Regions from separate parts of the Thermacetogenium phaeum DSM 12270 genome, predicted to be linked through region 1. Evidence: riboswitches for the same ligand, from Rfam matches in the RefSeq annotation. Region 1 holds a riboswitch; each other region holds the start of a gene.
What was found. Region 1 has a riboswitch for cobalamin ahead of thiC (phosphomethylpyrimidine synthase ThiC). Riboswitches for the same ligand answer to the same signal wherever they lie in the genome.
Positions count from the first base shown of each region.

Region 2: another riboswitch for cobalamin. It lies ahead of cbiB (adenosylcobinamide-phosphate synthase CbiB); the one in region 1 lies ahead of thiC (phosphomethylpyrimidine synthase ThiC).
Region 3: another riboswitch for cobalamin. It lies ahead of cobT (nicotinate-nucleotide--dimethylbenzimidazole phosphoribosyltransferase); the one in region 1 lies ahead of thiC (phosphomethylpyrimidine synthase ThiC).
Region 4: another riboswitch for cobalamin. It lies ahead of TPH_RS01725 (ATP-binding protein); the one in region 1 lies ahead of thiC (phosphomethylpyrimidine synthase ThiC).

Region 1 is NC_018870.1:2,262,006-2,266,055, forward strand. Features, by position in the region: gene bzaB (B12 lower ligand biosynthesis ThiC-like protein BzaB) at 1-1,266, opposite strand, end outside; gene thiC (phosphomethylpyrimidine synthase ThiC) at 1,280-2,578, opposite strand; cobalamin riboswitch at 2,724-2,908, opposite strand; gene ypeB (germination protein YpeB) at 2,969-4,050, opposite strand, start outside.
Region 2 is NC_018870.1:531,389-535,438, reverse strand. Features, by position in the region: gene TPH_RS02610 (GHMP family kinase ATP-binding protein) at 1-762, opposite strand, end outside; gene cbiB (adenosylcobinamide-phosphate synthase CbiB) at 759-1,754, opposite strand; cobalamin riboswitch at 1,859-2,120, opposite strand; gene TPH_RS02600 (methyl-accepting chemotaxis protein) at 2,381-4,050, opposite strand, start outside.
Region 3 is NC_018870.1:1,262,875-1,266,924, forward strand. Features, by position in the region: gene secD (protein translocase subunit SecD) at 1-1,024, shown strand, start outside; gene secF (protein translocase subunit SecF) at 1,042-1,899, shown strand; cobalamin riboswitch at 1,964-2,149, shown strand; gene cobT (nicotinate-nucleotide--dimethylbenzimidazole phosphoribosyltransferase) at 2,383-3,438, shown strand; gene TPH_RS06250 (cation diffusion facilitator family transporter) at 3,671-4,050, shown strand, end outside.
Region 4 is NC_018870.1:341,937-345,986, forward strand. Features, by position in the region: gene TPH_RS01715 (Rpn family recombination-promoting nuclease/putative transposase) at 1-825, shown strand, start outside; cobalamin riboswitch at 1,492-1,682, shown strand; gene TPH_RS01725 (ATP-binding protein) at 2,011-3,051, shown strand; gene TPH_RS01730 (magnesium chelatase subunit D family protein) at 3,059-4,050, shown strand, end outside.

The DNA of each region.
Region 1 (4,050 bases):
AAAACCGGCAGCCACACAAGCGGCGCAGTTTTCACCGCAGGCAGCACACCGGTAGTCACCATCGGCGCCACCGAGGGCTGTCCTGGCTGTCTCCGGATCAATCGCCAGTTTGATCTGTTTCTCCACATCACCCCTCACCCGGGCGCGGGCCATCTCCAGGTCCCGCTCCCAGGCTGCCCTGTTCCCATTTGCCAGGTCGGCCGCGTGAGCAGCTATCCTGGTGGCGATCACACCTGCTCTCACGTCCTCCTCCGTGGGCAGCCCAAGGTGCTCAGCAGGGGTTACATAACAGAGAAAATTAGCTCCAACCATACCGGCAAGGGCACCGCCGATGGCAGCAGCAATATGGTCATAACCGGCGGCAACATCGGTAGCCAGTGTCCCTAGGATGTAATACGGTACATTATGGCAGAGACTCTTCTGCAGCTTCATGGTTGCCTCAACATGGTCAAGCGGCACATGCCCGGGGCCTTCCACCATCACCTGGACACCCGCCTCCAGTGCCCGGGCCACCAGTTCCCCGGCAACAATTAATCCCTTCATCTGGGCGGCATCAAGGGAATCAGCAATAGAACCGGGGCGGATGGCGTCCCCGATGCTCAAGGTCACGTCATATCTGAGCAGGATCTCCAGCAGCCTGTCAAACTGTTCATAAAGGGGATTCTCCTTCTGATTATGAAGCATCCATCCGGTCAGGAATGCGCCTCCCCTGCTGACGATATCGGTCACCCTGCCGTTCTGCTGAAGGCATTCCAGGATTTCAAAATTCAGAGCGCTGTGCACCGCCATAAAATCGATGCCATCTGCTGCTTGTTTTTCAATAACTGCAAACATGTCATCGGGGGTCATGCCCACAACACTACCGTGCCGTTCGATGGCCTCTATACCCGCCTGATAGATGGGCACACACCCTACCGGAACACCGGCATTGGTGAGTGTTTTCTTTCTCATCGCGTCGATATCCCCGCCTGTGCTCAAATCCATGAAGGAATCACACCCGGCTGCCTCCGCAGCCGCGATCTTGCGCAACTCCATCTCCGGGTCATTCCAGTCGGTGGAAGTGCCGATCAAAGCGTTTACTTTGACACGCAGCCCTTTGCCGATACCGCATAACCTGATCTTCTTACGCCGTATATTTTTGGGGATCACAATCGTTCCTTCGGCCACCCCCTGCATAATTTCCTCCACAGGGAGACCTTCCGCAGCGGCAACAGCCTCCATCTCCGGAGTAACCCTGCCCATACGAGCGTGCTGAACCTGAGTCATCACTACCCCTCCCTTAACAAACATGCCTTTTCGTTCTCAAATATTTCGAAACTATCTCCATCGCACAGTACCTGCCACACATGGCACAGCCGGATTCTCCCCTTCCCCTTCTGGCATTCTTCACTTTTCTGGCACGCTCAGGGTCAAGGGCGAGTTCCATTTGCCGTTCCCAGTCCAGATCCTTACGCGCCATGGATAGCTGAAAATCCCATTCCCGGGCACCCGGCAGCCCTTTGGCCACATCTCCGGCGTGGGCGGCTATCCTGGCAGCAATCACGCCCTCCCGCACTTGCTCCCGGTCCGGAATCCCCACATGCTCAGCAGAGGTCACATAACAGAGGAAATCCGCCCTCGCCCAGGCACTGAGAGCACCGCCGATAGCCGCATTGATCTGGTCGTAGCCAACGGCGATGTCGGTAACCAGTGGGCCGAAGACAAAATACGGCGCTCCGTGACAGAGGTTCTTCTCCAAGACCACAGTCTCCTTAACTTTATGCAGAGGTAGATGACCTGGCCCTTTTACCATTACCTGAACACCGTTATTCCGGGACTTCCTGACAAGTTCCCCAAAAATCGTCATCTCATCAACCTGGGCGGCATCCATGGCGTCTGCCAGACATCCCGGCCTCATCCCATCCGCAAGACTCAATACAACATCGTACTTTCTGGCAATATCCAGAACCCGATCAAAATTTTCGTAGAGAGGATTCTCCCTGTTGTTGGCCACCATCCAGCCGCTGAGGTGGGCCCCCCCGTAGCTGACCAGGGGATCCAGCCTTCCTGCCCTTTTGGCCCGCTCCACAATACCCATCGTCAAACCGCAGTGCAGGGCGAGAAAACCCACACCTGCAGCAGCATGACGCTCAATTACCTCAAACAATAACTCAACATCCATCTGCACCGAAGACCCAAATTTTCTGCTGGCCTCCGCCAGGGCCTGGTAAAGAGGAAGAGTGCCCACAGGAGTTGAAGCAACATCCAAAGTTTTCTGAAGCATCTGGTCGATATCACCGCTTACACTCAAGTCCATGATCGTGTCCGTGCCGGCCTCTTCAGCAATACGGATTTTTGCAACCTCGAGGTCAATGCTGCTCTCCTCACCGTAGAGGCCGATACTAGCGCTCACCTTGGTCCTCAATCCCTTGCCTACACCCACCGGCCGGACATTCCGGTTGCGGTTGCCGCCAAGAATAACAATTGTCCCCTCGGCCACCCCCTTCCTGACAAATTCCGGGGCGACCCCCTCCTGCAAAGCAACCTGCTCCATCTCATCTGTAATCCTGCCCTGCAAAGCAGTTTCCAATAGAGTCATAGAACCACCGTCCTCCTTTTGTTTTTACGCGCAGCTCAACCCACAGTTCCCCCACTGGGGCAAGCTCACCTTAAAATAAAAAATCCACACTGATTTCAGCGTGGATTTTGCCATCATCCCGCTTAACACTACCCCACCTCGAGGTAGGATTAAGATTTTTCAGGCAGGTCTCCTGACTTCGCAGCTTAACCTCCCCCGGCCCTTCCCGGCATGGTAGGCCATACCAGTGGTTCCGCCGGGTTTGTATCTGCTTACAGTGGCGGGTCCGTCCGGGAATCTCACCCGGTTCCCTATTCTCCCTTTAAGGGCACCTGAAAAATTTGCTATGAAATTTTTTAAATTATTATAATCCATAAGATAAATCTGTCAAGCCCTGATTGCAAATGATGGCTACAGCACCAGCGTCCCCGCTGGCGTCTTCAGCAGCTTGAAGATGTGCTCCTCCTGGCCGGTTTGTGCATTAACATAAACCAGGAAGGTTTCACCATCCATTTCCGCCTTGAATTCGTAGGTCAGCACCTCATGCTTCCCGGACGTAGGGACGACGGCCATCCGTTCCGCCAGCACCTTGAGCTGCGGGTTGAGCTTCTGGCGCGCTTCGTCCGCCGTCAGAGCCGGCTCGGGCAGGTCGCGCCGGTGGTGGGACATGAGAAAGCCAAGGGCATCGTAACCCAGGATCTGCCCGTTGTCCAGGGCCACCTGCACCTTGATCAGATCGGGATAGACGATCACATCCCCCTGCCGGTAGGCAAAGGAAACGGTCAGGATATTCTGCCTCCTCAAGGTGTAGGTGGGCACCATGTCCTCGATTCCCCGGGACTTCAGGAACTCCTGCGCCAGAGCCAGTCCTTTCTGATCGTCGATCTTAGTAGATTCAACCGAACGGGGGTTGATGTAATACACCACATGGCCTCCCTTTTTGGCAACGTTGGCGGTGATCACGTTTTCCTGCCGCCCGTCGGTGCTGAACTCAAAGCTGTAGGCCGGTATTTTCCCTTTTACCGTCCCGGTGCTTTTGACACCGGTAACTTCGGCACCCTTGAAGTCAATAAAACGCCTGGCAATCTTCCGGGCCTGGGCTTCGGTCACGGTATCTCCCGTCAGCCCGAGGGGCTCAGCCCGTTCGAGGTGGTCGGAAAAGGGACCGTCATAAATCAGAACCGGAAGCTCCTGCAGCTGGCTGTCCACCCTGCGGAAGCTGGTGTCTGCAGTCGCCAGGGTTCCCCTGGGAAATACCCGGCCCAGCCCCTCCCGCACCTCCGTCCATCGGAAGCGCCCGTCGGCGGCCTGGCGCTCCACGGTAGCCAGCTCGCGGTTCAACGAGCGCGCCCTTTCATAGAGCTGGCGCATGGTCTGACGATCCTGCTCGCTGAATTTTTCCCCCTGATCGCGCTTCGTTATCGAATAGGCATAATCCCCGACCTGCGTTAAAAATTTGGCCGTCCGGGCCACAACCTGATGAGAAAGCGGCA
Region 2 (4,050 bases), 1.2 Mb from region 1:
CACCAGCACCCCGGCCACGGTGCCGCTGTGGGCCACATTGACACCATAGGCGCCCAGCCTGCCGGCAAAATCGATCAGCTCTTCAAGGCGGGGCTTGGGGAGAATCCTCTGGTGTGCCAGAGTGCTCATCGTTGCCCCCTGTCCCAGAAGAACCGGGTCCCCTTGAAGCAGCCCCTGCCGGACGAGATCCAAAGCGCGCTCCACCTGGGGCTCGTTCTCCCTGTTCAAATCACGCAAGTCCGGGCGCCTGTTGAACCCCAGGGTATCCACCCGGCCACCAAAGTCGAGAACTAGGATGCCCAAGGAAAGGGGGTTTCCCAGCCCCTCACGAAGCCGCCCCCTGACGTGGTCAAAGAGAGCGATGCCGGGCAGGAACGTCCCGTCGGAGGGCTCGATGGAGAGGGCAATCCGGGCTATTAAAGCTGGATCCGGCCGGATCCCCAGGGCCGCTGCCACGGCATAACAGCCGGCAGCCAGGTCGGCGGTGCTGCTGGCCATCCCTTTGCCCACAGGGATAGTGGAGGCAACCTCAATCACCGCCCCGAAATCCTCGCAGCCACACCAGTCGAGCAGCTTCCGCACCGCCCGTGCCGTTTTCGAGCGCCCTGCCGGATAAGCATCCCTGAGCGAGGGGCCGACATGAACGGTAACCCTGCTGAACCAGTTGACCGGACAGGTCACCAGGAAATTAACCCCTTGTAGCGTACCCTGCACCAGCTCCCCGCAGGAACCCGGCATCAGGGCAGTTCCCTGCAAGATCATCGCCAACCCCCTCCGGGAAAGATGTTGCTTCCGCCGGCAAGCAGGAAGAGGGCATAATAGAGGAACAGAAACAGGAACAGCACAGCGTCGACCAGCCTTACGGCTGCAGCGATCTGAGACCTCTCCAGAGGCTGCAGGGGATCCCCCAGATGCGCTCTTAGCGAGGGGATACCCTGATAGTAATTGAGGCCTCCCAGCCGGATGCCCAGGGCGCCTGCCACCGCCGCTTCCGGATAGCCACTGTTGGGGCTTGCGTGTTTCCTCCCGTCCCTCCAGGTGACGGACAGGGCGCGGCGCCAGTCGTAACCGAGGAGAAAAGCACCGGCCACCAGAAGAAGTACGGTAAGGCGGGCGGGGAGGAAATTGGCAACATCGTCCAGCCTGGCGGCAAACCAGCCGAATTCCCGGTACCTCTCGTTTCGGTAGCCCACCATGGAATCCAGAGTATTGATCACCCGGTAGGTCAAGGCCAGGGGAACCCCACCGACGGCGAAGTAGAAGAGGGGAGCGATAACCCCGTCGGAAATGTTCTCCGCCACGGTTTCCACTGTAGCCCTGGTGATCTCCCCCTCATCCAGGTGCTCCGTATCCCTGCCCACGATCAGCCCCAGCCGCTCCCGCGCCGCTTGGAGATCGCCATCCTGAAGAAATTCCAGAACCCGGCGGGCCTCCCGCTTCAGGCTGTTCGCTCCAATGGTGCTCCAGAGGAAAAACCCTCCTGCTGCCGCCGCCAGAAGCGGGCTCTCTCTCTCCAGAAGGGCCAGCAAAAGTGAGCTGATGATGCAAACAGGCGCAGCGCTGACCAGAACGAGAACGGCACCCGCCAGGCGCCGGCTAGCGCTAGAAGCGGCATCCCTATACAGAAGACCCTCCAATCCGGCGATCGCTTTTCCCAGCAGGGCCACCGGGTGGAACCGGCTCTCCGGGTCACCGATCAAGAGATCCAGCCCAACTGCCAGCAGAAGCGTTCCTCCAGCCGTTATTCCGAACATGCCACCACAACCCCAAATTGAAAACCCCGGCCTACACAAGACCGGGGCTGCAGCCACCAAAAACGGGTGAGCAAGCGGACAACCTCCCTATCTAGCGTAGGACATCGGTGTCCCCGGTACAGGCAGGTTTCCTGGCTCGGGTGCATTCCCACCCTGCGCCTTCCCATCCAGCACCCAATATCCCCTTCTGCAGTCGGGAGCGGATGCCTTCTTGAGCCGGCTCCGGCCCTCCGCGGGATATCAAGTGTCGGACAGTGGCACCTTGCAGGGGGGCTTCCCCTCACAGTGACGCGATCGCACCGGATTCGCACCGGTTTCCCTTTTCAGCCTTTATTGCTAAAGGCCACCTGTCCGGATATGGATTTATTCCTTTTTATTTATTTATTTTGCCGTGCCCAAACAATTCTCCTGCCAGGCTAGAAAAAATTTTTTTGTAGCCGCTTCCATCCCGCTTCTCTTACCACCGCAACAACAGGATTGATAATATTATCACAGCAGTCAAAAAAGGGCAACGAGGCAAAATTCACCCTCACCAAATCCAGGAGGGAGACTGCTGACCGACCCCAGAATCATGGGCACTTCGGTGATTTAACGGCCATTCACCCGAAAAAATTGCGATTCTATTCTCATATCTTAAAGCGCTCCACCTGCTCTTCCAGGTTTTTGGCCACTTTTAATACTTCCTGGGCGTTAGCCGCTATCTCTTCGGTGGAAGCCGACAGTTCTTCAGCCGAGGCCGATATCTGCTGGGCCGAAGCCGATGTCTCCTCTGATACCGCACTGATGCTCTGAACTCGATCCAGTATCGTGTCCTTGGCCCTGAGGGTCAAGTCCATATGGCGGTAAGTTTCTTCGATCTTCGGCATTATTGCCGCAACCGAAGCCAGGATATCATCAAAGGACCTGACCGTGTTGTTCACACTCTCCAATTGCTCGACAACCTGTTTGTCGACGCTCTCCGACGTGTTCACCACTTCATTTGTCTCAGCCGCAATGGTGCCCAGCAGGCCCTTGATCTTTTCTGAAGAAGCGCGGGATTCTTCGGCCAGCTTACGGACCTCCTCCGCCACAACGGCGAAACCGCGGCCGGCTTCCCCGGCACGCGCCGCTTCAATGGCGGCGTTCAAGGCCAGGAGATTCGTCTGGTCGGCTATACTGTTGATCACTTCCAGTATTTCACCGACCTGATTGACGGAGTTGCTTAAGACGGTCAGCTTCTCGACGACACCTTTGAAGGCTTCATGCACGCCGTTGATGGAGGCGATAAGAACGTCCAACTCTTTCTTGCCCACTCCGGCCAGCCTGGAGGCCTCTTCGCTGCCGTCCTTGACGTTGCCGAGTTCGTTTTCTACGTTCTCCAGATGATGGGCTATGTTTTCTGTAAGCTTGAGGATCTCCTGCAGATGCTCCGCCTGTTCTGAGGCACCTGCAGCCACCTGCTCAATGGCTTTGGCCGCTTCACTGGAGGAGGAGGCGATCTCTTCTGAGGCAGCGCTTAGATTTTCTGAATTGCCGGACAGGATTTTGGCGCTATCTTTGAGGTCCGATAAAAGCGGCCTGATGCCGGCCTGTATCCCATCCACCGCCCGGGCCAGCTTCCCTATCTCGTCCTTCATATTGAGAAACTTCTCCGGCACAAGCTGCGTGAAGTCACCACCCGCTATGTGCCCCAGATGTTTCTCTACCACGATCAGAGGAGTGGCAATGGTTCTTGCCATTACGTAAGTCAGCAAGAGAGCAATGATTATTATTACCACAGATAAAGTCAGCAGTGAATGCTTAAGGCTGGACACTTCTTCCAGCACCTCGGCTGCAGGGGCGGTGACCGCCAGTGACCAGCCGGTACTTTTAACCGGTGCATAGGCCATGATCCTTTCCTGACCCTGGAATGTATATGTGCTGACCCCTTCCTCCCCCCTCGCCATCCTTGAGACTGCCTCTGCCAGGAGAGAATTGTCGGACCCCGCCTGCTCAATCAGGTTTTCCTGGGACAATACCCTCTCAATGTCCTTATGGGCAATGGTCTTGCCGTTGCCGTCAACAGCAAAGGCATAACCGGTACGGGCGTAAGTAACGTCGGCCACCAAGTTGCTGAACATGGTGGCGTCCACCAGACCGACCAGTACACCGGTTATCTCGTTGGTGGCATAGTGGCGTATCGGTGCTGCATAGGCGAATACTACGGAATCATCATCTCTGCTGACGATCGTGCTGGAGACGGCAGTCTCTCCACTAAGGGCAATCTTAAAGTATTCCCGATCGGCGATGTTGGCCTTGCCGCCGTCGGAAAAGAATG
Region 3 (4,050 bases), 1.0 Mb from region 1:
GATCGCCATTTTTAACAATAGGGTCAATGCTTACGGGCTGACAGAACCCCTGATCCAGAAGCAGGGCAGCGACAGGGTGATTGTCGAGTTGCCCGGCGTCAAAGATCCGGAAGAAGCTGTGGAGATGCTCGGCCGAATGGCCAAGCTGGAATTCAAGACAGAGGATGGAAAGACAGTCCTGACCGGAAGATACCTGAGCGATGCCCGTGCTCAGTTAAACCCTAATAATAACGAACCGGAAGTTGTTTTGAAATTCGATAAGGAAGGTGCCAGGATTTTTAGTGAGGTGACGACCGCCAATGTGGGCAGGAGGATTGCCATCTACCTGGATGAAAGGCTTTTGACCGCCCCGGTGGTGAGGGATCCCATTCCTGATGGTAATGCCGTCATCAGCGGCGGGTACGAGACACTGGAGGAGGCTCAGAAGGAAGCCATTTTGCTGCGCTCCGGAGCCCTTCCCGTTAATGTGAAGCTTTTGGAAAAGAGGAGCGTCGGCCCGACCCTGGGGAAGGAATCCCTGGAGCGGAGCCTGAAGGCCGGAATCATCGGCGTTGCTTTGATATTCATCTTTATGATTTTGTACTACCGCTGGCCGGGCGTAATTGCCAACCTTTCCCTGATCGTTTATGGATTGATCGTCATCTCTGTTTTTCTCCTGTTCAAAGCGACTTTAACCTTGCCGGGCATTGCCGGTTTCATTCTCTCCATCGGAATGGCGGTTGACTCCAACATTATTATTTACGAAAGGTTAAAGGAGGAGTTGCGGGCCGGAAAAACCCTGCGTTCTGCCATCGATGCGGGCTTCTATAATGCCTTCCGGGCGATTTTGGATGCCAATGTGACGACATTGATTGCTGCAGGAGTCCTTTATTACCTGGGGAGCGGTCCCATCAGAGGATTTGCGATAACTTTGAGCATCGGTATCCTGGTGAGCATGTTTACTGCGATCACCTTTACCCGATTCGTACTGCATCTGGTGGCGCGGTCGCGGTTGGTAGTTAATCCGAAGGCCTATGGGGTTTAAAGGAGGAGGGCTTTGAAGTGAATCTGATCAAGTTGAGGAAGTACTGGTATCTGATATCGCTGTTGGTTATCGTACCCGGTTTGATCTCCTTAGCCGTAAAAGGCCTCAACCTGGGGATTGATTTTCGAGGAGGCAGTTATATCGAACTCAAATTTAAAAAGGCGGTGGAGTCAGGGGATGTCCTTCCGGTTTTAGAGGACGTTGGCGTTGAGAAGGCGAATGTGCAGACTGCCGCCGGGAATATCATCATTATCCGAGCCCGGGACCTCTCTCAGAAGGAGAGCGGTTCTCTCTTGCAGGCTCTTCGAGAAAAGTTCGGCAGTTACGAGCTGCTGCGCAACGAGAATGTGGGGCCGACCATCGGAAAGGAATTGCGCAACAAAGCCCTTTTAGCTCTCGCCATAGCTTTCGCTCTGATGATCGTTTACATTACCATCCGCTTTGAGTTCCTGTCGGGGCTGGCAGCTGTTTCTGCTCTTTTTCATGATATCCTGGTGACGGTGGGATTAACAAGTATTCTGGGATTAGAGGTTGACGGGTCGTTTATCGCTGCTCTGTTGACGATTGTTGGGTATTCGATTAACGATACCATAGTCGTTTTTGACCGTATCCGCGAGAACCTGAAGAAACGCAAGAAAGGGGAGCTTCTGGATGAGATTTTTCATAAAAGCATCATTCAGACCTTGGCCCGATCGATCAACACCGTCCTGGCTGTGCTTTTCTGTCTGGTGGCTCTGATTTTCTTCGGGGGAGTGACCATCAGAACCTTTATGATTGTCCTGCTGATCGGGGTGACGGCCGGGTGTTATTCATCGATCTTTGTAGCCAGCCCGCTCTGGTATGACTACCGGCGCTTAAGGGGAGAAGGTGTTTGATTTTTTTTGTTCTTGAATTATCTGTTAAACATCGGTATAATTGACACGAACGGTGACAATTAAATCAGTTTTTACGTTGGCAGGTGCCCGTGTTACGGGAGAATAGGGAATCAGGTGTAAGTCCTGAGCGGACCCGCCACTGTAACCAGGGACAGGCCGCGGGAGGCCACTGCCACGGAACACCGGGGCGGGAAGGCGCGGTTGATGGATGACCTGGAGCCAGGAGACCTGCCTGCCGACAGGGCTCTCTGAGGGATGATGGTAAAGTCCCCAGCCATTAGTGGCTGGGGACTTTTTGGTGTGCGCCCGGCATGTTTGCCGGCCTGTGGGTTGAAATACCATGCCGACCAGCCTCTGTGAAGACAACTCGCAGGCAAGGTCGTCACCGGTAACGGAGGGGTAAGAGATACATTATCACCGGCCGCTAATCCGTGCTACCGGAAGCACGGTAATGAATATAAAAATGTAGGGGGTCTGATCGAATTGTTGTTTGAAGAAACAATTGCAAAAATTGGGGAGCTTGATAAGGAGGCTCAGGCAAGGGCGCGTCGGCGCCAGGATGCCTTGATTAAGCCTATGGGCAGCCTGGGAATGCTGGAAGATGTGGCGATTAAAATAGCCGGCATCACCGGGGAAACAATGCCCTGGTTGGAGAAAAAGGCGGTGATAACCATGGCGGGGGATCACGGGATAGCCAGAGAGGGAGTCAGCGCTGCTTCCCAGGAGGTAACACCGCAAATGGTGAGGGGCTTCCTTAACGGAGGGGCTGCCATTAATGTGTTAACAAGGCATGCCGGTGCCCGGGTGGTTTGTGTCGATATGGGAATGGCCAAAGTTGTCGACGACCCGCGCCTGGTCGTACGACGCATTGGGCCCGGTACAAATAATATCGCTGAGGGGCCTGCTATGACCAGAGAGCAGGCGCGTGCCGCTGTAGAGGCGGGGATCGAAATTGCCACAGAGGAGATCAGGGGGGGCACCCAGCTGCTGGCCACGGGGGATATGGGTATCGGCAATACGACGCCGAGCACCGCCATCCTGGCGGCATTTACAGGTTTCCCCGTGCCTCTTCTGACGGGGAAGGGAACGGGTCTGAATCCCGAAGGTGTGCAGCGCAAGGCCCAGTTGATAGAGAAGGCGCTTGCAGTGAACACTCCGGATCCCCGGGACGGCTTGGATGTGCTGGCGAAGGTGGGCGGCTTTGAGATCGGCGGCCTGGCCGGGGTGATCCTCGGGGCTGCCGCTTCCCGGGTTCCGGTCGTGATCGACGGTTTCATCTCCGGTGCTGCTGCCATGATCGCCCGTTCATTGGCGCCCCGGGCGGTGGATTATATGATCGCCTCTCACCTATCCGAGGAACCAGGGCACAGAATCATGCTTACCTGGCTTGGAGTCGAGCCCATGCTTCATATGAGAATGAGGCTCGGAGAAGGAACGGGAGCCGCCCTCGCCTTTACTATAATTGACGCCGCCTTGAAGATCGTCAGAGAAATGGCCACATTCGAAGAAGCGGGGGTTAGCGACGAGGGTTTGCATTGAGCTGGATATAGAGAGTTATCTTTGATATCAATTATCATTTAATTGCCTGCTGTTGCCCGTTATGATAATATCTTTATGACAATGTCAGGCTGGGCCGTTGCCTGTGCCGGGTCTTTACGGACAGCGGGTTCGCACAGATATCCCGTGGGACTTCATCAAGTTAAAAACCCTGGTGAAGTTCCTTTTTATTATTATATAAACGCATATATAAACGACCGGGAGGTACTGACAATTGAAAAAAGTAGAGGTAGCCAGGCTTTCGGTTCTTTCGAACACCGTCCTTGTAGTCTTCAAGTTGGCTGTAGGGGTGGCTATAAACTCTGTCAGTGTTCTTTCCGAGGCGATCCATTCCGGACTGGATTTAATAGCAGCAGTAATCGCTTTTTTCGCAGTTAGCAAAAGCAGCAAACCGCCTGATGCCGAGCACCGGTACGGACACGGGAAAATTGAGAACGTTTCCGGTGTAATTGAAGCCATTTTGATCTTTATGGCGGCTGCATGGATTATCAGGGAAGCGGTTATCAAGCTGATCACAGGGGCCAGAGTGGCAGCGCCTTTTTGGGGCCTAATTGTTATGGGTTTTTCTGCTGTTATCAATTGGGTTATATCTTC
Region 4 (4,050 bases), 1.0 Mb from region 1:
GTGGAAACAAGGCTTAAGGGCCAGCCCGGTTTGATTCTGGTACACATTGAACCGCAATCGTACGTCCAAAAGAACTTTAACGAGCGGATGTTCGTTTACTTCAGCCGGTTATACGAGAAGCACCGGCGGAAGATATTGCCGGTGGCCGTATTTGGCTACGACCGGGTACGGGATGAACCGGACAGCTTCGAGATTGTCTTTCCCTTCCTGGATGTTCTAAATTTCCGGTTTTACAAGCTGGAGTTAAAGAAACTTGACTGGCGGGAGTACATTCATAGTGATAATCCGGTAGCAGCGGCGCTGTTAAGCAAAATGGGCTTCAGGCCGGGAGAAAGGGTTCGAGTAAAGCTGGAATTCCTGCGCATGCTGGCCCGGATGAAGCTGGACCCGGCGCGGATGGAGTTGCTGGCCGCCTTTTTCGAGACCTACCTGAAGCTGGACCGCGAGGAAGAAGAACAACTTTACCGGGAATTGGGTAAAATGGACAAAAAGGAGGTTGATGCCATTATGCAAATAACCACCAGCTGGCATGAAAAGGGCCGTGCGGAAGGCCTTGCGGAAGGACGTGCCGAAGGTCGTGCCGAAGGCCGTGCGGAAGGCCTTGCGGAAGGCCTTGTGGAAGGTAAAATTAAAGCCAAGCAGGAGGTCATATGCAGGTACCTGGCTTGCAGGTTTGGAGCGGATTCTGCGGCCATACAGGAAAAGGTGCCGCAACTGACCGACATGGATGCGCTGGACCGGGTGCTGGACCGGCTGTTTGTCGTCGGCTCCTTGGAAGAAGCCCGGAGCATCATCTGGGAGGAGCTGAGCAGGTTCATTCAGTAAGTGTATCTTGAAGAATTATATTCCCTAGGGCAGGCAGGTTCCCGGTCAGCGGAAATAACAGCTCTTCTTCCCCGAAGCCTACGCCTTAATCGATTTGACATCGAAGCCTGGCAGGTGAACCAACTTACAGCTCCCCGAGAAAAGAAAAGCGGCACATCGAACCCTCAACCTCGAACGCAGAACGCCGAACGTGGAACGTTTAAAAGAGGCAAGCGGGACATCCTTCATAACATAGCTGCGAGGACCGGCCAAAAGAAAGCCAAACCCTCTCTGTTTGGCAGCGTGCGGAGCGGCGACATTGCCGACGAAGAGATCCAAAAGGCAAAGACAGCGCTATTTAGAGACCTGGAGGATCTGTAGCTCGTATGGCGGAAGATATGCTGTATGTTCACACTGTGGGAGAAAGTAGTTTCGTGGTTTGGCTATAAGCTTCATCTTGTAGTTGATGCTGCCTATGAATTACCCGTAGTAACCTGTACCTCTTGATAACAAAACCGGAGATGTATATAATACAAATGATAAATAACAAATAAGTACTGCTGCAAAAAGTCCATTTGAGTTCATGGAAAGCCGATATTTAGTGTTCTTTTTGGCTGTCAGCCTATTAGAGGTGCACTTGCCTGGACGACTAAATCGCTATTTCTGAAGTGGTATCACACAATTAAATAATTAAATAAGGCTCCAGGTGCCCCGGTGTGAGCAGCCGGGGAGAATAGGGAATCAGGTGAAAGTCCTGAGCGGTGGGGCCACTGTGAATAGCGAGCTGCTCCAAAAAACCACTGGATAGTGATATCTGGGAAGGTGGAAGCCAGCGATGAGCTATGAGCCAGTAGACCTGCCTGGAGTTTCGACTTGAGCGCCTCCCATCCAGAGGTCCAAGCTGGCTGTTTAATTATGGTTGAATTGCGATCCCGGCCCATGGAGGCCGGGATTTATTTATGTGCGCCCGGCATGGGCGGAGGCTTATGGGTGACAGTCTATGCGGCGGGTAGATGGAGGAAAAGTCAACGCTCTTACCCGGGGAGGCCTGCCAGGCACGCTGGGTAATCTGGCAACCCGCACTGGAAGGTGCGGCTGAACTGGCAGGAGTCGGCAAAGAGGCCTTGTCTGAACCGAAAGAGCGAGAGCGGCTGGCAGAAAGATGCCCGATTATAAATTGGGAGCAGCATTGGAGGAGATGTAACCATGGACGGCACAAAAAGGTGTTTTCCATTTACCGCCATTGTTGGCCAGGAGCGGATGAAGGAAGCCCTTATTCTAAATGTGATCAATCCTCTGCTGGGCGGTGTATTGATCAGGGGTGAAAAGGGGACGGCCAAATCCACAGCAGTGCGCGCTCTGGCCGAGTTGCTGCCGGAAAGGAAGCAGGTGGCGGATTGTATGTTTGGGTGTGATCCCGATGACGAAAGCGCCATGTGTGATACCTGCCGGGAGAGGAAGCGCAAGGAAGGAAGACTGGCAGTAAGGAAATCGAAGATGAGGGTTGTGGAGCTGCCGATCAGCGCCACCGAGGATAGGGTAGTCGGCACGCTGGACATCGAACATGCCATCAAAACAGGAGAGAAGAGGTTTGAACCGGGGATCCTGGCCCAGGCCAATCGCAATATCCTCTATGTCGATGAAGTGAACTTGCTGGAGGATCATGTTGTGGATCTTCTGCTTGACGCTGCCGCCATGGGGGTCAATGCCATCGAGAGGGAGGGGATCTCCTACAGCCACCCCTCAAGATTTGTTCTGGTGGGGACGATGAATCCCGAGGAGGGTGATTTGCGGCCACAGCTTTTGGACAGATTCGGTCTGGTGGTGGATGTGACCGGGGAGAAGGATCCGGTTACCCGGGCCGAGGTGATCAAAAGGAGACTCCAGTACGAACAGGATCCGGAGTCTTTCGCTACAGCGTACCAAGAGGCGCAGCAGGAGCTCAGCCACCGGATTGAAGCGGCAAAATTGCGCCTGCCGGAGGTGTCGTGCAGCGATGAGATGCTGGAAATAGCTGCCAAGATATCGATTGCCATGGATGTTGACGGCCACAGAGCCGATATCTACATGATCAAGGCGGCAATCACTATTGCGGCATTCAATAATCGGGAGAGTGTTACCTTTGAGGATATGCTCAAAGCCGCCTCACTGGTATTGCCGCACAGGATGAGGAGGAAACCCTTTGAGGAGGGTATCATCGACTTCTCCAAGGTCGAGGAAATGATTTACAGTAGCGCGAGAGGGTGAATCTCAGGTGGGACACAACTTGGTCTTTCCGTTCGCTGCTGTGGAAGGGCAGGATGCTGTCAAAAAGGCTCTGATCTGGAATGCAGTCAACCCGTCGATCGGTGGGGTGCTGATCTCCGGAGAGAAGGGAACCGCCAAGTCCACCCTTGTCCGGGGGCTGGCAGCTTTGTTGCCCGGGATAAAAGTGGTGGAACTCCCGCTCAATGTGACCGAAGACTGCTTGGTGGGGACCCTGGATCTGGAGAGAGCGGTCAAGGAAGGGAAGAAGGCCTTCGAACCGGGGATCTTCCAGAAAGCCGACGGGAACATCCTTTATGTCGATGAAGTTAACCTGTTGCCCGAGAATATAGTCAATTGCATCCTGGAAGTGTCTGCTTCAGGGGTCAATCGGGTTGAGCGGGAGGGGATATCTTACAGCCATCCGTCAAGATTTGTGTTGGTGGGAACCATGAACCCCGAGGAGGGGATGCTGCGGCCGCAGTTACTCGACAGGTTTGGGCTTTATGTCGAAGTCAAGGGACTGGAGGATCTGGCCTTAAGGAAGGATGTCATCAAAAGGAGGCTTGAGTATGAAAGGGACCCGGCGGGCTATGTGAAAAAGTGGCAGAAGGAAAGCGAAGAGATCAGGGCAAGCATCGCTCAGGCGCGTGAGAGGCTGGAAAGGGTGCAGGTCACCGAGCATGCTATGAGTCTGGCTGGCGAGATGGCGGAGAAAGGGAATTGTGCCGGTCACCGGGCGGAAATTGCCATTGTGGAAACCGCAAAGTCCATTGCAGCCATCTGCGGCAGGAACCGCATTATCATCGAGGATATTAAAGAGGCTGCGCGATATGCGCTGCCCCACAGGGTTAGAGAAAGAAACCAGACCTGCATCTGTCTGCAGGAACAGGAGCCTCCGATTGATGAAACCGATGAGCGGAAGAGGGGTGCCGATCTCCCGGAAGGAGATCGGAGCAGGGATGAGAGCGTCACACAGGAATACCAGAATCTCAATCAGGA